4 regions of the Pseudomonas sp. UMAB-40 genome follow, and region 3 is predicted to be linked to each of the others. Evidence: predicted binding sites of a transcription regulator. Region 3 holds the regulator's gene; each other region holds the start of a gene.
What was found. Region 3 encodes sigma-54, which starts transcription at its own class of promoters, with help from an activator protein. Its sites were predicted from a motif close to ANTGGCATNNANNTTGCTNT; they were not measured.
Positions count from the first base shown of each region.

Region 1: the regulator sigma-54 is predicted to act here: its motif matches at 3,334-3,353, upstream of flgB (flagellar basal body rod protein FlgB).
Region 2: the regulator sigma-54 is predicted to act here: its motif matches at 1,435-1,454, upstream of glnK (P-II family nitrogen regulator).
Region 4: the regulator sigma-54 is predicted to act here: its motif matches at 3,783-3,802, upstream of K0F88_RS30930 (flagellar basal body rod protein FlgF).

Region 1 is NZ_LT607572.1:95,594-101,147, reverse strand. Features, by position in the region: gene flgM (flagellar biosynthesis anti-sigma factor FlgM) at 1-196, opposite strand, end outside; gene flgA (flagellar basal body P-ring formation chaperone FlgA) at 362-1,123, opposite strand; gene K0F88_RS26320 (chemotaxis protein CheV) at 1,206-2,138, shown strand; gene cheR (protein-glutamate O-methyltransferase CheR) at 2,185-3,012, shown strand; gene flgB (flagellar basal body rod protein FlgB) at 3,396-3,803, shown strand; gene flgC (flagellar basal body rod protein FlgC) at 3,807-4,250, shown strand; gene flgD (flagellar hook assembly protein FlgD) at 4,266-4,988, shown strand; gene flgE (flagellar hook protein FlgE) at 5,020-5,554, shown strand, end outside.
Region 2 is NZ_LT607556.1:29,358-34,911, forward strand. Features, by position in the region: gene K0F88_RS09900 (Bro-N domain-containing protein) at 23-550, opposite strand; gene K0F88_RS09905 (accessory factor UbiK family protein) at 982-1,242, opposite strand; gene glnK (P-II family nitrogen regulator) at 1,662-2,000, shown strand; gene K0F88_RS09915 (ammonium transporter) at 2,038-3,375, shown strand; gene K0F88_RS09920 (secondary thiamine-phosphate synthase enzyme YjbQ) at 3,590-4,015, shown strand; gene sutA (transcriptional regulator SutA) at 4,117-4,440, shown strand; gene K0F88_RS09930 (HAD family hydrolase) at 4,552-5,256, opposite strand; gene xerC (tyrosine recombinase XerC) at 5,253-5,554, opposite strand, start outside.
Region 3 is NZ_LT607561.1:47,453-53,006, reverse strand. Features, by position in the region: gene K0F88_RS16470 (KpsF/GutQ family sugar-phosphate isomerase) at 1-945, shown strand, start outside; gene K0F88_RS16465 (HAD family hydrolase) at 945-1,469, shown strand; gene lptC (LPS export ABC transporter periplasmic protein LptC) at 1,477-2,049, shown strand; gene lptA (lipopolysaccharide transport periplasmic protein LptA) at 2,036-2,584, shown strand; gene lptB (LPS export ABC transporter ATP-binding protein) at 2,584-3,309, shown strand; gene K0F88_RS16445 (RNA polymerase factor sigma-54) at 3,494-4,987, shown strand; gene hpf (ribosome hibernation-promoting factor, HPF/YfiA family) at 5,062-5,370, shown strand; gene ptsN (PTS IIA-like nitrogen regulatory protein PtsN) at 5,383-5,554, shown strand, end outside.
Region 4 is NZ_LT607585.1:8,858-14,411, forward strand. Features, by position in the region: gene flgJ (flagellar assembly peptidoglycan hydrolase FlgJ) at 1-282, opposite strand, end outside; gene K0F88_RS30915 (flagellar basal body P-ring protein FlgI) at 294-1,382, opposite strand; gene flgH (flagellar basal body L-ring protein FlgH) at 1,410-2,105, opposite strand; gene flgG (flagellar basal-body rod protein FlgG) at 2,157-2,942, opposite strand; gene K0F88_RS30930 (flagellar basal body rod protein FlgF) at 2,988-3,728, opposite strand; gene K0F88_RS30935 (sigma-54-dependent transcriptional regulator) at 4,096-5,554, opposite strand, start outside.

The DNA of each region.
Region 1 (5,554 bases), on a different contig from region 3:
TGTCAGTGACCTTCTGCAACTGTTGAGCCTCATTGCTGAGGTGTACCGATTCCCCGCTTTTGGCGGTACTGGCCTGTTCGGCCGGGGTATTCAGCGGCGCGGATTTGCCGGTTTCGGCGGTTTCCTTCGCGGTGCTGGTACGCGTACTACCGGTAAGTGACGAGGAGCTGTTCAAACGGCTGAAATCGATGACCATGATAAAAAACCTCTGGGTATTTGGACGCTTGCCATGTTTTCGGCTCTCCCTGCGAAAACTTTAGGCCCATTTATCAATGAGCTTGCATGCGTCAGCGCTTGTCCTGCCTGCAGCACAGTTTAGGGAACCGCCGGGCGGCGCGCCATCTTTCACCAGCAGATCGTACTACATGGCCACTTCCACCTGGCCCGGCGCGGTGACTTGCGCCTTGATGACCCGTTGGGAGTTGAGGTTTTTCACACGAATCTGTTCACGCAGGCCGCCGTTGGATAGGGCTTCGCCCGGCATACGCACGCTGAGCGTACCACTGCGGGCGGTAATCACCACTTGATCGCCCTTGCTGATGACTTCCGCCTGTTCGAGATGGACCAGCGTCAGGACCTGATTGGCGACCGTTGGTCGGGTAAGTTTCTGCCCCACGGCTTGTTCCAGGGAAGTGAAATAACCCTGGTTGATCAGGCTGATGTCCCGCTCGCGCAGCATGACGTCGCCTGGCTCGATGACCCCGGCGCGTTTGAGCGGTCGGGTGGTGGTGACAACGTCCCGAAACAGGCGGACTTGAGCGGGCACGAAGACTGTCCAAGGGGATGTGCTGTCGCAGCGGACCTTGACCGTGACCCGCCCGATCGGGGTCGCCGGGCTCTCAAGGGTGGCTGTCAATTCCTTGTCGCACATGGGCATGCGCAGTCGCGGATCGAGCTGGTTGACCTCGATTTCGTAGCGACCTTCCGTTTGACTCGTAGCCAAATAGTCTTCTACGGTGAACTCAAGAAAGCCCTGAGTGACGCCGATAAGCATGTCAGGCAAGGTAACCGCGTCAGCAAGGGCAGGGCTGCCAGCGTTGAACAGGCAAACGGCCGACATCGCGCAAAGCAATTTGCGGAAGGTTGATGTCAGGCGTCGGAAAAATGTCGGTTCTGTGTTCATAAGAGTTAAAAAGCAAGCGCCGTGCCGTTTAGCAATGAACGTGCGTCGCAACACACTTAAGCGTTGGTGTAGGAGTCTGTGCATGGCTGGTGTAATGGATGCAGTAAACCAGCGCACGCAATTGGTTGGGCAGAATCGCCTTGAGCTGTTGTTGTTCCGTCTCGACGGCCAGCAGCTGTATGGGATCAACGTGTTCAAGGTTCGGGAAGTGCTGCAATGCCCCAAACTGACCCTGATGCCCAAGTCCAGTCCTGTCGTGTGCGGTGTGGCAAGTATCCGGGGGGCGACCATTCCGATTCTTGATCTGGCAATGGCGACCGGCTCCGGCGCCCTTAAAGATCAAAGCAACCCGTTCGTGATCATCACGGAGTACAACACCAAGACCCAGGGTTTCCTGGTGCGCTCGGTGGAGCGCATCGTCAACATGAACTGGGAGGAGATTCATCCGCCACCCAAGGGCACGGGACGCGATCATTACCTGACAGCTGTGACTCGGGTCGACAATCAGTTAGTCGAAATCATCGACGTCGAGAAAGTGCTGGCAGAAGTGGCGCCGACACCGGAAGCGATTTCGGTCGGCGTGGTGGATGTCGAAACCCAGCACAAGGCGCTGTCCTTGCGGGTGTTGACGGTCGATGACTCGTCGGTGGCGCGCAAGCAGGTGACTCGTTGTCTGCAAACGGTCGGCGTCGAAGTGGTGGCATTGAACGACGGCAGGCAAGCGCTGGATTACTTGCGCAAGCTGGTCGATGAGGGCAAGAAGCCGGAAGAAGAGTTCCTGATGATGATTTCCGACATCGAGATGCCGGAAATGGACGGGTACACCCTGACGGCCGAGATCCGCAACGACCCGCGCATGCAAAAGCTTCATATCATCCTGCATACTTCGTTGTCGGGTGTATTCAATCAGGCAATGGTCAAGAAGGTCGGCGCGGATGACTTCCTTGCCAAATTCCGTCCTGATGACCTGGCATCCCGGGTAGTCGACCGGATCAAAGCAGCAGATATCAGCTAGGGGCCTTCTGCCCCTGGTGATTAACACGATTTAAGAGGCGGCATCTTTGTCTACGGGTAATTTGGATTTCGAACAGTTCCGGGTATTCCTGGAAAAAGCCTGTGGCATTTTGCTCGGTGAAAACAAGCAGTACCTGGTCTCGAGCCGTCTCAACAAACTGATGGAGCAGCAAGGCATCAAGTCCCTGGGTGAGCTGGTTCAGCGCATCCAGACCCAGCCGCGCAGCGGTTTGCGCGAGATGGTGGTGGATGCCATGACCACCAACGAAACCCTGTGGTTTCGTGACACCTATCCGTTTGAAGTCTTGAAGAACAAGGTGTTGCCCGAAGCGATCAAGGCGGCCCCCGGCCAGCGCCTGCGGATCTGGTCGGCGGCGTGCTCGTCGGGTCAGGAACCGTATTCGCTGTCGATGTCCATCGATGAGTTCGAGCGCGTCAACATGGGCCAGTTGAAGATGGGCGCGCAAATCGTCGCGACCGACTTGTCCGGCACCATGCTGACCAACTGCAAGACCGGCGAGTACGACAGCCTGGCCATCGGCCGTGGCCTGTCGCCCGAGCGCCTTCAGCGTTACTTCGACCCCAAAGGGCCGGGGCGCTGGGCGATCAAGGCGCCGATCAAGAGCCGCGTGGAGTTTCGCTCGTTCAACCTGCTGGACAGCTATGCGGCCCTGGGCAAGTTCGACATCGTGTTCTGCCGCAACGTGCTGATCTACTTCTCCGCCGAGGTGAAGAAAGACATCCTGTTGCGTATTCACAGCACGCTCAAGCCAGGCGGTTATCTGTTCCTCGGCGCCTCCGAAGCGCTGAACGGTTTGCCGGATCATTACCAGATGGTCCAGTGCAGCCCGGGGATCATTTACCAGGCGAAGTGATTCGTTGGCAGCATCAAAAAAACGGGAGCCCTCAGCGGCTCCCGTTTTTTTTGCCTGCCAATTTTTTTTTGCCTGCCAATATCTCACCAACACCGCTGAACCCTGTGGGAGCGAGCTTGCTCGCGATTGCGGTGGGTCAGACCATGCAGATGTCGGCAGACACGACGCCATCGCGAGCAAGCTCGCTCCCACAGGGGGTGGTGGTGTTCTTTAGAGGGGATAAGCGGCAGAAAAGCGGCAGACGGCGGACATCGGTTGCCGCTTTTCTGGCATTGCCGCCTTGCCACTGCCGGCAAAGCCCCGGTTTCCGGGCTTTTTTGAATTGGCACGCCGCTTGCTATGTCTCTGATACGAAAAATCAGGTCACCCGAAGGTTTCCCGACATGAGCATCAGCTTCGATAAAGCGCTCGGTATCCACGAACAAGCCTTGGGCTTCCGCGCGCAGCGTGCCGAAGTCCTGGCCAACAACATCGCCAACGCCGACACCCCGAACTACAAGGCTCGGGACCTGGAGTTCTCCAAAGTGCTCGCCGCACAGAACGAGAAAACCAAGGGCGGTACTTTTGCCTTGAACATGACCAACAACCGTCATATCGAAGCCGAAGGCCTGGGCAATGGCGACGAGTCGCTGATGTATCGCACGCCGATGCAGCCGTCGATCGACCAGAACACCGTGGACGCCCAACTGGAACAGTCGAACTACGCGGAAAACGCCGTCGGCTTCCAGGCCAGCTTCACCCTGCTCAACAGCAAATTCAAAGGGCTGATGTCAGCCCTGCGCGGAGAGTAATTCATGTCTCTATCCAGTGTTTTCAACATTGCCGGTAGCGGCATGAGTGCGCAGACCACGCGCTTGAACACCGTGGCCTCGAACATCGCCAACGCCGAAACCGTCTCGTCGAGCATCGACCAGACCTATCGCGCCCGTCACCCGGTGTTCGCCACCATGTTCCAGGGCGGCCAGAGCGGCGGCAGCGATTCGCTGTTCCAGAACCAGGACGCCGCCGGTCAAGGCGTGCAAGTGCTGGGCGTGGTCGAAGACCAGAGCAACCTTGATGCGCGTTACGAGCCAAACCATCCGGCCGCCGATGCCAAGGGCTACGTCTACTACCCGAACGTCAACGTCGTCGAAGAAATGGCCGACATGATTTCCGCCAGTCGCTCGTTCCAGACCAACGCCGAAATGATGAACACCGCCAAAACCATGATGCAGAAGGTCCTGACCCTCGGTCAGTGATAAGGGGCGACTCAGATGAGTGTTACCGATACCACCAGCGGCGTGAACATCAAGGATGTCTTGGCCAATTCGTCGGTCAAGACCAACACCAGCGCCGACGGCCTGACCTCGGCGACCAACAGCGCTACCGGCAAGAAGGCGTTGGGCAAGGATGCGTTCCTGCAATTGCTGGTCACCCAGCTGAAAAACCAGAACCCGCTCGAGCCTCAGGACAACGGTGACTTCGTCGCTCAGCTGGCACAGTTCAGTAGCCTGGAAGGCATCACCACGCTGAACGATACGGTCAGCGGCATTGCCGGCAACTACAACTCGTCGCAAGCGCTGCAAGCGTCTTCGCTGGTGGGCCGCTCAGTGGTCGCGCAGACCGACACAGCGGTCGTCGATACCTCCAAGAGCTTCAACGGCACGGCCGTGGTTCCGGCATCGGTGGATCCGGTGACGATCAAGATCACCGACGCCGATGGCAAAGTGATTCGCACCATCGACCTTGGCAGCCAGAAGGCCGGCAACGCCAGCTTCATCTGGGACGGCAAGAACGATGCAGGCGAAGTGGCCAAGGCCGGCAAGTACAAATTTGCCGCCACCGCGACCTATGACAGCAAGGCGACCTCGCTGGTGACTTACCTGCCGGCAACCGTCAACAGTGTGACCATCAGCCAGACCGGCGGTGAGTTGATGCTGAACCTGGCAGGCCTGGGCAGTGTTGCCCTGTCCAAAGTACAAACCATTGGTATATAGAGCCGACTAACACGGCACAAAGGAGTGGAATATGTCTTTCAATATCGGCCTTAGCGGTCTCTATGCAGCCAACAAACAACTGGACGTGACCGGCAACAACATCGCCAACGTAGCGACCACCGGTTTCAAATCGTCCCGTGCAGAATTCGAAGACGTGTACTCGGCCACGCGCCTGGGTACCGGCAGCAAGACCATCGGCAACGGCGTGCGTCTGGCCAACGTTTCCCAGCAGTTCGGCCAGGGCGACGTGAACAACACCGGCAACGTGCTGGACATGGGTATCCAGGGCAACGGTTTCTTCATCCTCAGCGACAACGGCTCCCTGAGCTACACCCGTGCCGGCGCGTTCAAGACTGACGCTGAAAACTACGTGGTCGACAACAACGGTAACCGCTTGCAGGGTTATGGCGTTGATGCCAACGGCAAGATCATCAACGGTGTGCTGACCGACCTGAAAATCGACACCTCAAGCCTGGCGCCACATGCCACGACCCGTATCGATCAGACGCTGAACCTGAACTCGTCGGACCCACTGCCGACAGTGACGCCGTTCAACGTCAAAGACA
Region 2 (5,554 bases), on a different contig from region 3:
GTTTGTGTAGTGCTATTGGTTGTTAAAGCGATTGCAACATCCGCGAAGCTCGCTTCCACCACGGTGCATTGACCAAACGTTGCGGCCGTTCACCATCCGCCAGCATGTGCGGAACATCCTGCAACCGAATCCACGGCTGGTTATTCCAGTGCAGCAAACTCAGCGACATCTCTGGCCAGTTCAGCAGGCTCAGGATCGGCCGTTCGCTTGTTGCCGGTTGTTGGGCATCTCTGAGGGCTGGCACTACGTCGTGGGTCAGCCATTCGCGCAGGCCTCGGTATTCGGGGCAGTAGTGGTAGACCAGTAATGCGTAGACGCCGGACTCGCTGATCAGCAGGGTGTTTTCGATGGTGCCGTAGATGACGACTCGCGCGAATTGGTGTTGATCGGGATCGAGCTTTCTGACGGCGCGTTCGTCGAGGAAAAGGCGAAGGAGACGGCCCAGGTCTCGGGCGCTGAACCAAGGCTGGTTTTCGATCAACAGCGCGTGGAGGTGGAGTTTGTGGCGGGTGAAGACGTGAGGGATTAGATAAGCGTTATCGCAACTCATTAATACAGCTCCTTTTGCTAAAGAGGCTGCCGTCAATCGTCGCCAAACAATTGGGTGGCAGCTGTACGCGGGTTGGCGAACCGGAGCAAAAGGAACCCGGCAGACCCGAAGGTCTCCCACGCACAGCCGCCATGACTCGATGTGGCGGAGGGGAACCCGCCGTCGATGGTTGTTGTACGCCTTAAGCTTCCAGGTCGCCAAACCCAGTGCTGAATATTCAGCTGGGGATGAGCTTAGGAACCTGGGCTTCGCGGCGCTATCGGACGGCGGTGGTGATCTTTGTAGGACGTTGCCGAGATGGTGGCGGGGCGACAGATCAGGAGATTGCAGCCTTCGGCAGTTCCTACAGAAGTGGTCGATCCAGTGTGGGATGGCTGGAGACCGAGGTGACGCTATCGCGGGCAAGCCCGCTCCCACAGGGAATTGCGGTGTTATTCGGTTGGGGGATTGAGCTTCGCTTCCAGCTCGGCAACCTTCGCTTCGAGGCTTTCCAGCCGCGCCCGGGTCCGCGCCAGCACAACCATCTGGCTATCAAACTCTTCACGACTCACCAGATCCAGCTTGCTGAAGCCGCTCTGCAGCAGCGCCTTGAACTGGCTTTCGATTTCGCTTTTCGGCAACGGGGTTTCGCCGCTGAAGAGGCGCGAAGCGGTGCCGGTCAGGGCGTCGAGGAAGTCTTTGGGTGCGAGCATGGGAAATGTCCTGTCAACAATGGCGGGCAGTGTATCACGCAGTGTCTATAGTCAATTCCGACAGCAGGGATGCACGCTTTTCGCGCATGTGGACGGACGGCCGCGCACTGTTGTTGTGCGTATCCGTCGGGCCATTTGAGGGAAGTGGCTGTTGGCAGCGGCCAAAGGATTGAATTCAGTGGGTTTTGGCGAGATGGCAAGCTTTCTGCTTAGTCAGTAGTAACCCATGCACTGATGCAGTCGCTGTGACGAATGCAGTGCGCCAAGCGGAACGGGGGAGTTGTTTCGTGAGGAGCGGTTAGCTGGCGTCGGACGGGCAATCAAAGGCCGACGATGCGTTACAAAGCCAGGCACTGCGCTTAGACTTGAGTCGGGTTTGTTTTCCTGGGGCAAGTCCACCAATTCGGGAGAGAGTTTTCATGAAGCTAGTCACTGCCATCATCAAGCCGTTCAAGTTGGACGACGTGCGCGAGTCGCTGTCCGAGATCGGCGTGCAGGGCATTACCGTTACTGAAGTCAAAGGCTTCGGTCGGCAGAAGGGTCACACCGAGCTGTATCGCGGCGCGGAGTACGTGGTCGATTTTCTGCCCAAGGTGAAGATCGATGTCGCCATTGACGACAAGGATCTGGACCGGGTTATCGAGGCGATAACCAAGGCCGCCAACACCGGCAAGATCGGTGACGGCAAGATCTTCGTGGTCAATCTGGAACAGGCGATTCGCATCCGTACCGGCGAAACCGATACCGACGCGATTTAAACGCCGCCACAAACCCAACGCCCCAGGAGAAAACAATATGACTCTGCGTAAATTCGCAGGGCTAGGAGCCCTGTTGTCCCTCGTAATGCCCAGCCTGGCTATGGCGGCAGACGAAGTGGCGGCCCCAGTCCTCAACTCCGGCGATACCGCCTGGATGATGACCTCGACAGCCCTCGTGCTGTTTATGACCATTCCCGGCCTCGCCCTGTTCTACGGCGGCATGGTTCGCTCCAAAAACATTCTTTCCGTGATGATGCAGTGCTTCGCCATTACCGGTCTGATCAGCATTCTGTGGGTCATTTATGGCTACAGCATCGCGTTCGACACCACCGGCATGGAGCAGGGCGTCGTCAACTTCAACTCGTTCTTCGGTGGCATGGGCAAGGCATTCCTCGCCGGTGTCACGCCGTCGAGCCTGACTGGTCCTGCGGCGCTGTTCCCTGAGGCGGTGTTCATCACCTTCCAGATGACCTTCGCCATCATCACCCCTGCGCTGATCGTCGGTGCCTTCGCCGAGCGGATGAAGTTCTCCGCCATGCTGATCTTCATGGGCGTGTGGTTCACCCTGGTTTACGCACCGATTGCGCACATGGTCTGGTCCGGCAACGGCGGCCTGATGTGGGACTGGGGCGTGCTCGACTTCGCGGGCGGCACCGTGGTGCACATCAACGCCGGTGTGGCCGGTCTGGTCGCGTGCATCGTGCTCGGCAAGCGTAAAGGCTTCCCGACCACCCCGATGGCCCCGCACAACCTCGGTTACACCCTGATGGGGGCCGCGATGCTGTGGGTCGGCTGGTTCGGTTTCAACGCCGGTTCCGCCGCTGCGGCCAACGGCACCGCCGGTATGGCGATGCTGGTGACCCAGATCGCAACCGCCGCCGCTGCACTGGGCTGGATGTTCGCCGAGTGGATCACTCACGGCAAACCAAGTGCACTGGGTATTGCTTCGGGTGTTGTGGCCGGTCTGGTCGCCATCACCCCGGCCGCTGGCACCGTGGGCCCGATGGGCGCTTTGGTCATCGGCCTGGCAGCAGGCGTGGTGTGCTTCTTCTGCGCCACCACCCTGAAACGCAAACTCGGTTATGACGATTCCCTGGACGCCTTCGGTGTGCACGGCATCGGCGGTATCCTCGGCGCGATCCTGACCGGTGTGTTCGCTGCACCGTCCCTGGGTGGCTTCGGCACAGTCACCGACATCGCCGCTCAAGTCTGGATTCAGTGCAAAGGCGTGGGCTTCACGGTGATCTACACCGCGATCGTCACCTACGTCATTCTCAAGGTCCTGGACGCTGTCATGGGTCTGCGTATCACGGAAGAAGAAGAGGCTGTCGGCATCGATCTGGCGCTCCACAACGAACGCGGCTACAACTTGTAAGCACGCGCATAAAAAACTTGCCCGGCTTGCCGGGCATTTTTTTGTCTGGCGTTTGTCAGTGAAGGGACTGCTGAAAGGTTTTTTCGTACACGTTTAGTGGCGTTTACGACGGGCGTTTTTCTGCGGCCAATGGCTTACATGATTGAAGGAATATTAGGGCCTTTGTTTTTTCCCTGAGCGCGCTAGAATGCGCCCCGAACGTGCGGAGAACTGTATGTGGCAACAGACTCTGATTACCCTGCGGGCACGGCCCCGGGGCTTTCATCTGGTAACGGACGAGTTACTCGCCGGCCTGCCTGAACTCAAGGCGTGCCGGGTCGGTCTGTTGCATTTGTGGCTGCAGCATACCTCGGCGTCGTTGACCATCAACGAGAACGCCGATCCGGCGGTACGTCGCGACTTCGAACGATTTTTCAATCGTCTGATCCCACAAGGAACAGACGGCTATGAGCATAACGACGAAGGCCTGGACGACCTCCCGGCGCACTTCAAGGCCAGCGTGCTTGGCTGTCAGCTCAGTTTGCCGATTTCGGCAGGCCGACTGGCGCTGGGGACCTGGCAAGGTGTTTATCTGGGCGAGCACCGTGATTTTGGCGGTGCCCGTAAAGTCCTCGCCACCGTGCACGGTGAAGAGGCATGAACCGCTGGTCACTAGCGGTTATTGAATTTTTCCGGCGACTGTCGACAGACGGTGAAGCTGGGCTATAACTAATCTGCTTTTCGCAAGTCATGAGGTAGAACATGAGCGACGATGATCTGGAAAACGACGACCTCGAAGTAGGCGACGACGACGAAACCGAAGAAGGTCTGGAAGCAGCGGCCGAAGACGTCGCTGAAGACGACGGCGGTGAAACGCCCGTTCCGACCGCCAAGGGTAAAGCCAAGGCTGCGGTATCGGTCGATGAGCTGCCGAGCGTCGAAGCCAAGAACAAGGAACGCGATGCTCTCGCGCGGGCCATGGAAGAGTTTTTGGCCAAGGGCGGCAAGGTGCAGGAAGTAGAGGCCAATGTGGTCGCCGATCCTCCCAAGAAGCCTGACAACAAGTACGGCAGCCGGCCTATCTAAGCGCCTGCCCTTGCTTGCTGAAAAAGCCCGCCGTCGCTGCGGGCTTTTTCATGTCTGAAACAACAATCATGGGCCTGCGGCGCTCCCACAGGGTTTTGTGTGTTCTCAGGATCAGTGTCGGGAATTCCAGAGGGCCAACAACGCTGGCAACTCAGTCAAGCTGCGAATCTCCGCATCTGGAGCCTTCTCGGCTTCCCAGGCCTTGCCTGCCGGGTTAAACCAGATCGCCCGCAATCCCGCCTGCTGCGCCCCGGCAATGTCATCCCCCGGATGATCGCCGATATGCACCGCCGTTTCCGCCGTCGCCCCGCCACGCTGCAACGCCTCATGAAACAGTCGCGCATCGGGCTTGGCGATGCCGATGTCTTCGGCGCACAACGCAAACTTGAAGTAATCCGCCAGCCCCAGCCGGCGTACATCGGCGTTGCCGTTAGTGACCACCCCCAAGGCGTAATGCTTGGCCAGGGTTTCCAGCGTCGGCTCGACTTCGGGAAACACCTCGATCTGGTGCCGGGCATGCAGAAAGACTTCAAAACCCTTGTCGGCCAGCTCCGAAGCCTGTCCGTGGTCGTATCCGGACTCTTCCAGTGCATGGAAAAGCACCCGGCGGCGCAACGCACTGATGCGGTGTTTGAGGCTCGGCTCGCTGGTCAGGATCCGCTCACGAATAGCCCACAAATGCTCCACCGGCACCGCACCCAGGTTCGGTGCGTGCTCGGTCAGCCATTCACGCAGTATGGCTTCGGCGCTGACGATCACCGGGGCGGTGTCCCACAGGGTGTCGTCGAGGTCGAAGGTGATCAATTGGAGGGTCATGAATCATCGCCTTTAATGCGTTTGGCCCGTGGATGGGCGCTGTCGTAGACCGTAGCCAGATGCTGGAAGTCCAGGTGGGTGTAGATCTGGGTGGTCTTGATGTCCGAGTGGCCGAGCAATTCCTGTACGGCGCGCAGGTCCTGCGAGGATTCCAGCAAATGGCTGGCAAAGGAATGCCGCAGCATGTGCGGGTGCAGGTTTTGCCCCAGTTCACGCTCACCAGCGGCTTTGACCCGCACCTGAATCGCCCGGGGGCCAAGGCGCCGGCCTTGCTGGCTGACAAACACCGCGTCGTCCG
Region 3 (5,554 bases):
GCACAACGCACCATCCGCCTCGAACTGGAAGCCGTACAAGGCTTGCTGCCCCATATCGACGCAGATTTTGTACGCGCTTGCGAGATGATTCTGGACAGCAAAGGCCGCGTGGTCGTGGTCGGCATGGGCAAATCGGGGCACATCGGCAACAAGATCGCCGCCACCCTGGCCAGCACCGGCACCACGGCCTTTTTCGTGCACCCGGCCGAAGCCAGCCACGGCGACATGGGCATGATCACCCGCGACGACATCATCCTGGCCCTGTCGAACTCCGGTTCCACCAATGAAATCGTCACCCTGCTGCCCCTGATCAAGCGTCTGGGGATCAAATTGATCAGCGTGACCGGCAACCCGGACTCGCCGCTGGCCAAGGCTGCCGAGGTCAACCTCAACGTTCACGTCGAGCACGAAGCCTGCCCGTTGAACCTGGCACCGACCTCGTCGACCACCGCCGCGCTGGTCATGGGTGATGCCCTGGCCGTTGCGCTGCTGGAAGCCCGGGGCTTTACCGCTGAAGACTTCGCCTTTTCCCATCCCGGCGGCGCGCTGGGTCGACGCCTGTTGCTGAAAGTCGAAAACGTCATGCACGCCGGCCAGGAGCTGCCGCAGGTTCAGCGCGGCACGCTGCTCAAGGATGCACTGATGGAAATGACCCGCAAGGGCCTGGGCATGACCGTGATCCTGGAAGCCGATGGCAAACTGGCCGGGATCTTCACCGACGGTGACTTGCGCCGCACACTGGACCGCAGCATCGACATCCACAGCGCCACCATCGATCAGGTCATGACCGCGCACGGCAAGACCGCTCGCGCCGAGATGCTCGCCGCCGAAGCCCTGAAAATCATGGAAGACCACAAGATCAACGCGCTGGTCGTGGTCGACAGCGAAGACCGCCCGGTCGGCGCCTTGAACATGCACGACTTGCTGCGTGCGGGAGTTATGTAATGAGCACGGACCTGCTGCAACGCGGCAAACAGATCAAACTCGCGGTGTTCGACGTCGACGGCGTACTGACCGACGGGCGCCTGTACTTCCTCGAAGACGGCAGCGAATTCAAGACGTTCAACACCCTCGACGGCCAAGGCATCAAGATGTTGATGGCAGCCGGCGTGCAGACCGCTATCATCAGCGGCCGCAAGACCCCGGTGGTCGAACGGCGGGCGAAGAACCTCGGCATTCCACACCTCTACCAGGGTCGTGAAGACAAACTGGTGGTGCTCGACGAGCTTCTTGCCCAACTCAACCTAAGCTATGAACAGGTCGCCTACCTGGGTGACGACTTGCCGGACCTGCCGGTGATTCGCCGCGTGGGCCTGGGCATGGCCGTAGCAAACGCTGCCAGCTTCGTGCGTGAACACGCTCATGGCATCACCCTGGCCCGTGGTGGCGAGGGTGCCGCTCGCGAATTCTGTGAATTGATCCTGCGCGCCCAGGGCCGCCTCGATGCGGCCAACGCCGCGTACCTGTGAGCCCATTATGCTGAGCAAAAAGATTCGTAACATCCTGGTGTTCGGCTGCATCGCGGCGCTGTTTGCCGCGGTCGGCTACTGGAACATCAGCCCGGAACGCTTCCTCGACAAACCGGTGGTCACGGTCGATGAAAGCGCAATCGACTATTACGCCCTCAACGCCCACAGCGTGCAGTACCTGCCGGACGGCAAATTGCAGTACGAAATGACGTCCGACAAGGTCGAACACCTGAAAGCGAGCGAGGTGACGTTGCTGACCAACCCTGACCTGAATATGTTTCGCGGTACGCAGTTCCCGTGGCACGTCCAGAGTGAGCACGGCGAAGTCAACCCGGACGGCACTCAGGTTGAGCTGATCGACTCGGTGCGCATCACCCGTTTCGACGAGAAAAACCGCAAAACCCTGATTACCACCACCCGAATGACGGTGTTCCCGCAGCAGCAATATGCGCAGACCGATCAACCCGTTAGAATCGACGGCGCTGGCGGTGTATCGACAGGCAACGGAATGAAAGCGTATTTGAAAGAAAGCAGGATACACCTGCTATCGAACGTAAGAGGACAGTATGAGGCTCGTTAAAACTCTCCCTATTTTGCTCAGTCTGGGCGCAGCACTGGGAAGCGTGAGCGCCTGGGCTCTGCCGAACGATCAAGAGCAGCCTATCCGCATTCAGGCCGACGACGCCCAACTGGACGACAAGAATGGCGTTGCCACCTATAAAGGTGACGTGATCATTACTCAGGGCACGATGAAGGTCACCGGCAATACAGTGACCATCACCCGTACCCCGGCTGGCGACATCGACGTGGTGACCTCGGTGGGCAACCTCGCCTACTTCGAGCAGATGCAGACGGCGGGCGACACCAAGCCTGTTCAGGGTTGGGGGGTGACTATTCAGTACCACGCCTCGCAAAACCGCGTCGTGCTGATCGACAAGGCAAAAGTTGTCGACAAGGACAACAACGTCACCCAAGGCGAAAAAATCGTCTACGACACGGCCAAGAAACTTGCGAGCGCCGGGCGTGCGACGGGCAGCAAGGTCACCGAGGCGCGTCCGCGCATTGACATGGTGATCCAGCCCAAGCCGAAAAACGACGCGAAAAAGGCCCCGTAATGGCAACTCTGAAAGCTCAGCATCTGGCCAAGAGCTACAAGAGCCGCCAGGTCGTGCGTGACGTCAGCCTGTCCATCGACAGCGGTCAAATCGTCGGCCTGCTGGGTCCTAACGGCGCCGGCAAGACCACCTGTTTCTACATGATCGTCGGCTTGGTGCAGGCCGATCAGGGCCGCGTTCTGATCGACGATCTGGACGTCAGCCATCAGCCGATGCACGGTCGCGCAAAGGCCGGTATCGGCTATCTTCCGCAAGAAGCATCGATCTTCCGCAAACTCTCGGTGGCCGATAACATCATGGCCATCCTCGAGACCCGCAAGGAACTCGACAAGGCCGAGCGTCGCAAGGAGCTGGAAAGCCTGCTGCAGGAATTCCACATCAGCCACATCCGCGACAACCTCGGCATGAGTTTGTCCGGCGGTGAACGTCGCCGGGTGGAAATCGCCCGGGCACTGGCCACCAACCCGAAATTCATCCTCCTCGACGAACCATTCGCCGGTGTGGACCCGATTTCGGTGGGCGACATCAAACAGATCATCTACCACCTCAAGGCCAAAGGCATTGGCGTGCTGATCACTGACCACAACGTCCGTGAAACACTGGATATCTGCGAAACCGCCTACATCGTCAACGATGGCCAACTGATCGCCGAAGGTGACTCCGCCACCATCCTGGCCAACGAACTGGTCAAGGAAGTGTATCTGGGCCATGAGTTCCGCCTGTAAGCATTGAGGTGTCTGGCTGGTTGTCCGGGCGCTTGCCTCGATAAAAAATCAATACTTTTTTATTGTTACAGCGCTCTAGGCAAACGCTGCAGTTTCGGGCATATAATTTGCTTATGTTTGGCGCTCCGGCGCCCTGTAGTGGATGGCGCATGTGCGCCGGCGAATAAGGTGTTAAGCCCCTGCCATGAAACCATCGCTAGTCTTGAGAATGGGCCAGCAGCTGACGATGACACCGCAGCTGCAACAGGCTATCCGCCTGCTCCAATTGTCGACCCTGGACCTGCAACAGGAAATCCAGGAGGCCCTGGAGTCCAATCCGATGCTCGAACGCCAGGAAGAAGGCGACGACTTCGATAACGCCGACCCCTTGGCCGACAAAGCCGAGCAGCTCCCCAACGCCGACATTTCCGAACCCTCCTACCAGGAAACCGCCCCGACGGTGGATAACCTCGAGGAAGGTGACTGGAACGAGCGCATTCCCAACGAGCTGCCTGTCGATACCGCGTGGGAAGACGTCTACCAGACCAGCGCCAGCAGCCTGCCGAGCAACGATGACGACGAGTGGGATTTCACCACCCGCACATCGGTCGGTGAAAGCCTGCAAAGCCACTTGTTGTGGCAACTGAACCTTGCGCCGATGTCCGACACCGATCGCCTGATCGCCGTGACCCTGATCGACTGCATCAACAATCAGGGCTACCTGGACGAAACCCTCGAGGAAATTCTCGAGGCCTTCGATCCGGAACTGGACATCGAACTGGACGAAATCGAAGCCGTCCTGCACCGCATCCAGCAATTCGAACCGGCTGGCATCGGCGCCCGCAACCTGGGCGAATGCCTGCTGCTGCAATTGCGCCAACTGCCAGCCAAGACGCCTTGGCTGGCCGAAGCGAAACGCCTGGTCACCGACTACATCGACCTGCTCGGCAGCCGCGATTACAGCCAGCTCATGCGCCGCATGAAGCTCAAGGAAGATGAACTGCGCCAGGTCATCGAGCTGGTGCAGAGCCTCAACCCGCGCCCGGGCTCGCAAATCGAGTCCAGTGAAGCCGAGTATGTTGTCCCTGACGTGATCGTGCGCAAGGACAACGAGCGCTGGTTGGTCGAGCTGAACCAGGAATCGGTGCCACGGCTGCGGGTCAACGCCCAATACGCCGGTTTTGTGCGCCGCGCCGACACCAGTGCCGACAACACCTTCATGCGCAATCAGTTGCAAGAGGCCCGCTGGTTCATCAAGAGCCTGCAAAGCCGCAACGAAACCCTGATGAAAGTGGCCACCCAGATCGTCGAGCATCAGCGCGGCTTCCTGGAGTATGGCGACGAAGCGATGAAACCGCTGGTACTGCATGACATCGCCGAAGCGGTGGGGATGCACGAGTCGACGATTTCACGGGTGACCACGCAGAAATTCATGCATACCCCTCGGGGCATATATGAACTGAAATACTTTTTTTCCAGCCACGTCAGCACCTCCGAAGGCGGCGAATGCTCGTCCACAGCGATCCGCGCGATCATCAAAAAACTGGTTGCCGCGGAAAATCAGAAAAAGCCGTTGAGTGACAGCAAGATCGCTGGTTTACTGGAGGCACAAGGCATTCAGGTGGCTCGCCGCACCGTCGCCAAGTATCGCGAATCCCTCGGGATCGCGCCTTCGAGCGAACGCAAGCGGTTGATGTAGAGCCACGCCACAGCGTTCCAGTGGTAGATCATCTGATCTACCGCTTTATGCACTGGCAACGAAGGAGAAGCTGTATGCAAGTCAACATCAGTGGACACCAACTGGAAGTGACCGAACCTCTTCGCACCTACATCGGCGAAAAACTCGAACGATTAGAGAGGCATTTCGACAAGATCACCAACGTGCAGGTGACGATGACGGTCGAAAAGCTCAAGCAGAAAATCGAAGCCACGCTGCATATTCCCGGCAATGAAGTGGTCGCCAACGCGGAGCATACCGACATGTACGCGGCGATCGACGCACTGACCGACAAGCTGGATAAACAACTCAAAAAGCATAAGGAAAAGACCCAAAGCCTCCTTCAGGGCGCGACCGGTCGTTAACACTCCCAACCCATGATCCGACTTGAAAGTATCCTGACCCCCGGCCGTTCCCTCGTGAACGTGCCGGGCGGCAGCAAAAAGAAAGCCCTCGAGCAAATTGCCAACCTTATCCATAAAGAAGTCCCGGATCTGGAGATGCAAGATGTCTTCGAGGCTCTGATTGCCCGTGAAAAACTCGGCTCGA
Region 4 (5,554 bases), on a different contig from region 3:
GCCCTCGCGGGACATGGAAACGGCCAACTGCTGGTCGTACATTTCTTGGTATTGCTTGGCCGCCGGGGTATTGAGCGGGTTGTCCTTGCCCAGCGCTTCGGTGGCCGAGCGCATGGACTTGAGCATTTCACCGAGGAACAGCGACTCGAATTCCTGCGCCACCTTGCGCATGTTCGCGTCACTGTCCTTGTCGCCGACCTTGAGCTGGTTCAAACGATTCAAGTCCGAATAGGACCCCGAATCGTTGCTGCTGACACCCAGACCGCCCTTGCGCATATCCATGGTTGCTGTCCTCAGATCACGATCAGGTCGGCTTGCAACGCGCCGGCCTGCTTCAGTGCTTCGAGGATCGCCATCAAGTCACCCGGTGCCGCGCCGACCTGGTTCACCGCACGCACGATTTCGTCGAGGGTGGTGCCCGGGCCGAACTTGAACATCGGCTTGGCTTCTTGCTGAGCATTGACCCGCGAGCGTGGCACGACGGCGGTCTGACCATTGGACAGAGGGCCGGGCTGACTGACAATCGGGTCTTCGGTAATGGTCACCGTCAGGCTGCCGTGAGTGACGGCAGCGGGTGAAACCTTGACGTTCTGGCCGATCACGATGGTGCCGGTGCGCGAGTTGATGATGACTTTCGCCACCGCCTGACCCGGGTCGACTTCAAGGTTCTCAAGGATCGACAAATAGTCGACGCGCTGACTTGGATCGAGCGGCGCGCTGACCCGAATCGAACCGCCATCGATGGCCTGGGCCACGCCAGGGCCGAGCATGTCGTTGATCTTGTCAACGATGCGCTTGGCGGTGGTGAAATCCGAACGGTTGAGGTTCAAAGTCAGGCTGTTGCCCTGGTTGAAACCGCTCGGCACCGAACGCTCCACCGAAGCACCGCCGGGGATACGACCGGCCGACGGAACGTTGACGGTGATCTTCGAACCGTCGCGGCCTTCGGCATCAAAACCGCCGACCACCAGGTTGCCCTGGGCGATCGCATAGACGTTGCCGTCGATACCTTTGAGTGGCGTCAGCAGCAAGGTGCCGCCGCGCAGGCTCTTGGAGTTACCGATAGACGCAACGGTGATGTCGACCTGTTGACCCGGTTTGGCAAACGCCGGTAGATCAGCACTGATCGACACGGCGGCGACGTTCTTCAACTGCACGTTGCCCGAACCCGGCGGCACCTTGATGCCGAACTGCGAGAGCATGTTGTTGAAGGTCTGCAGGGTGAACGGGGTTTGCGTCGTCTGGTCGCCGGTGCCGTTAAGCCCGACCACCAGGCCGTAGCCGATCAATTGGTTGGAACGAACGCCGGAAATACTGGCGATATCCTTCAGCCGCTCGGCTTGCGCGTTGAACGCAGCCGAGAGCATCAGGGCGGCCACCATCAGGTGTTTAAGATTCAACGTAGCCACCTAGAAAGGGAACAGCGGGCTGAGGAAGAAACGGTCGAACCAGCCTGGCTGACTCGCATCGGCGAACGCACCGGTGCCCGAGTAGGTGATGCGTGCATCGGCGACACGGGTCGACGACACGGTGTTGTCAGTGGCGATGTCATCGGAGCGCACCATGCCGGCAATCCGCACCAGCTCATCGCCAGTGTTGAGCGTCAGCCACTTCTCGCCGCGCACAGCGATGATGCCGTTGGGCAGCACGTCAGCGACGGTCACGGTGATCGAGCCGGTCAGGCTGTTGCTCTGCCCGGATTTGCTGTCGCCCTTGGTCGCACGGTCGCCTTCGTAACCGACGTCCAGACTCAAGCTACCGCTGCCCACTGGATCGCTGGTGCTCAGACCGCCGCCAAAGAACGAGCTCAGACCGATGTCGGTCTTGCTGTTCTTGCCTATTTGCGAGTTGGCGTTCTTGCTGGCCTGGGTGCGTTCGTTCAGGGTGATGGTGATGATGTCACCGACCCGGAACGCCTTGCGGTCGCTGTACAGGTTCTGTTCAAAACCGGCCTGATAGATCGAGCCGTTATTGGCGGCGGCCGGCAACGGCGTGCGCGGCAACACCGGGGCGTAGTAAGGGTCATTGGGCTTGGGCGGCGGAGCGACGCAGCCCGCGAGCACGACGACCCCACTCAGTGCCAGAACAGATACAAAGCGATTCATGACCCTACCTCACGGTGTTGCAGGCGACCTCATGGTCGCCTCATAGACTGATTACAGATTCTGCGTTACGAACGAGAGCATCTGATCGGCGGTGGAGATCACCTTGGAGTTCATCTCGTAAGCGCGCTGAGTGGTGATCATGTTGACCATCTCTTCAACGGTGCTGACGTTGGACGTTTCCAGGGTGTTCTGCAGCGTGGTACCGAAACCGTTCAGGCCCGGGGTGCCGATTTGCGGCGCGCCGCTGGCAGCGGTTTCCAGGAACAGGTTGTTACCCACAGCTTGCAGACCGGCCGGATTGATGAAGTCGGCGGTTTGCAGGTTACCGATCACCTGATTGGCCGGGTTACCCGGAACGGTGATGGATACGGTGCCGTCGCGACCGACCGTGAAGGTCTGCGCGTCGTTCGGAATGACGATGGCCGGTTCCAGGGCAAAGCCACTGGCGTTGACGATCTGACCGTTGGAGTCAAGGTGGAACGTGCCATCACGGGTGTAGGACGTGGTGCCGTCCGGCTGCAGGATCTGGAAGAAACCGCGACCGTCGACGGCCAGGTCGAGCGGCTGCTCGGTGGTCTGCAGGCTGCCGGCGGTGAAGTTTTTCTGAGTACCGACGATGCGCACACCGGTACCCACTTGCAGACCCGACGGCAGTTCGCTGTCCTGGGTCGACTGGGCGCCTGGCTGGCGTTTGATCTGATAGAGCAAGTCCTGGAACTCGGCGCGGTCACGTTTGAAACCCGTGGTCGACACGTTCGCCAGGTTGTTGGAAATGGTCGTCAGGTTGGTGTCCTGGGCGGACAGACCTGTTTTGGCAACCCATAGAGCCGGAAGCATTCGATTCTCCTCGTGCGCCTGTTTTACGGCGCGACGTTCTGATAATTAGCTGATCTGCAAGACCCGAGCCATGGCCTGGTCATCGTCTTTGGCGGTGTTCATCATCTTGATGTGCAGCTCGAACTGCTTCGACAAAGCCAGCACCGAGGTCATCTCTTCCACGGCATTGACGTTGCTCGACTCAAGGAACCCGGACACCAGTTTGACGCCTGCATCGGCTTGCGCCGGCTTGCCGTCCTTGGTGTGGATCGAACCGTCCAGGCCTTTGGTCATGTTCTTGAGGTCAGGGTTGACCAGTTTGATGCGGTCGACTTCAGCCATCACGCGCGGGCCTTCGCCCATCGCACGGATGCTGATGGTGCCGTCTTCGCCCACTTCGATTTGCTGCTCGGGCGGCACGGCGATCGGTCCGCCATTGCCCATCACCGGCATACCGTTGCCGGCACGCAGCACGCCCAGGGCGTCCACGTTCAGGCTGCCGGTGCGCACGTAGCTTTCAGCGCCATCGGGGGTCTGCACGGCGATCCAGCCATTGCCTTGCACCGCGACGTCGAGGTCCCGACCGGTTTCAACCAGCGAACCTGGCGAGAAGTCGGTGGCCGGACGCTCGGTCATGGCAAACGCACGCGCCGGAAAGCTGTCACCAAACACCGGCATCGAACGGGCCTGTTCCAGGTCCTTCTGAAAACCGTTGGTGGAGATGTTTGCCAGGTTGTTGGCATGAGCCTTCTGCGCCAGTGCATTCTGGCTGGCGCCGGTCATTGCCACATAAAGGTACTTATCCACGCTCTTTCCTCTGCATGCCGGACGTTTGCCGCCCACCGCTGTACTGCTGAGCGATAAGCAATTTACAGACCAACTTTTTTCTGACGGCGCGAGGCCCGGCAAACAAAGGACTTGAGGGGTTTTGCGGAGATTGGGGAAATGTATCGGAGACGAAAAACCGGCGGTGTTATGCCGTTTGGTGGCAAGTGCCGGCCATTGCAGCCAACAGATTCCCCTGTGGCGAGGGAGCTTGCTCCCGCTGGGCTGCGAAGCAGCCCCAAAAAGATTGGTCGAGGCCTGACAGGGAGGTCGCACCGGATGGTTTTGCGGCCGCTTCGCACCCGAGCGGGAGCAAGCTCCCTCGCCACAATAAAGTTATTGCAGGTGCTTATGCGCCGGGTTCTTTGCCGACTTCATACTCGCGCAATTTATTGGCAATGGTCGTATGGGAAACCCCCAGCCGCTTGCCCAGCTGCCGACTGCTCGGGTGCTCGGAATACAACCGCTCCAGTACCGCTTTCTCAAAGCGCCCGACAATCGCATCCAGCCCACCTTCGAGGGAGAAATCGCCAAGCGGCTGACGCACGCCGTAATCCGGCAAGCGAATGTGCTCAGCCTTCACGGTCCCGCCCTCGCACAGGGAGACCGCCTGGAACAACACGTTCTCCAACTGCCGGACATTGCCCGGCCAATGGTAATGACTCAGCCGCTCCATCGCCGCCGGCGCCAGCTTCGGCAAAGGGCAACCGATCTGCCGGCTGGCCTGATCGAGGAAGTGCTCCACCAGCGGCGTCAAACCGTCGAGGCATTCACGCAGCGGCGGGATGTGCAGCGACAGCACGTTCAAGCGGTGATACAGATCCTGGCGAAACTCGCCGCGCGCGCACAACTCGGACAAGTCCACCTGCGTCGCGCAGATCACCCGCACATCCAGATAGACCTCTTCGTCACTGCCCACACGACGGAAGCAACCGTCCTGCAAGAAGCGCAGCAATTTCACCTGCAAGCGCGGGCTCATTTCCCCGACACCATCGAGAAACAACGTACCGCCCGCCGTCAGCTCCAGCAGCCCGAGCTTGCCTTCGGCCCGCGCCCCTTCGAAAGCGCCGGGGCCGTAACCGAACAGCTCGGTCTCGGCCATCGATTCCGGCAGGCCGGCGCAGTTGAGTGCCATCAAAGGTGACTGGCCGCGAGGGCTCGCCAGGTGACAGGCACGCGCCAACAACTCTTTACCGGTGCCGGTTTCCCCTTCGATCAAGAGTGGCGCATCCAGCGGCGCCATGCGTCGAGCCTCGCGCACCACTGCCGCCATGACCTTGGAGCTTTGGAAAATGCTGTCGAACCCGCGCAGCTCCTGCTTGCGCACGTTATAGATGCGCTCGCCGACCCGATCCGCCCGGTGCAGCGTCAACACCGCACCGGCCATGGCTTCGCTGTCGTCATGCTCCGATTGCAGCGGTGCGATATCGGCGAGAAACACATCGCCCTTGACCTTGACCCGCAAACCGTTGATCCGCGACTTGTTGGCGCGCACCAGTTCCGGCAGGTCGAAATCCTCGGCATAACGCGACAGCGGAATGCCCGGCACTTCATCGACCCGCACCCCCAGCAACTGCGCCGCCGCACGGTTGGCCGCGACGATGGAGCCGCCCATGTCGATCGACAACACTGGAAACTCCAGGGCGCCGAGCAAGGCATTGAGTTCCATGTGCCGACGCTCGCTGGGCATCAGCCCTACACGCTTGACGCCAAACACCCCGGCAATCGACTCGAATTTCGGACGCAACGCCTGGAACTGAATGTTGATCAGGTTCGGGCAGTGCAGGTAAATCGCATTGCCATGCTCA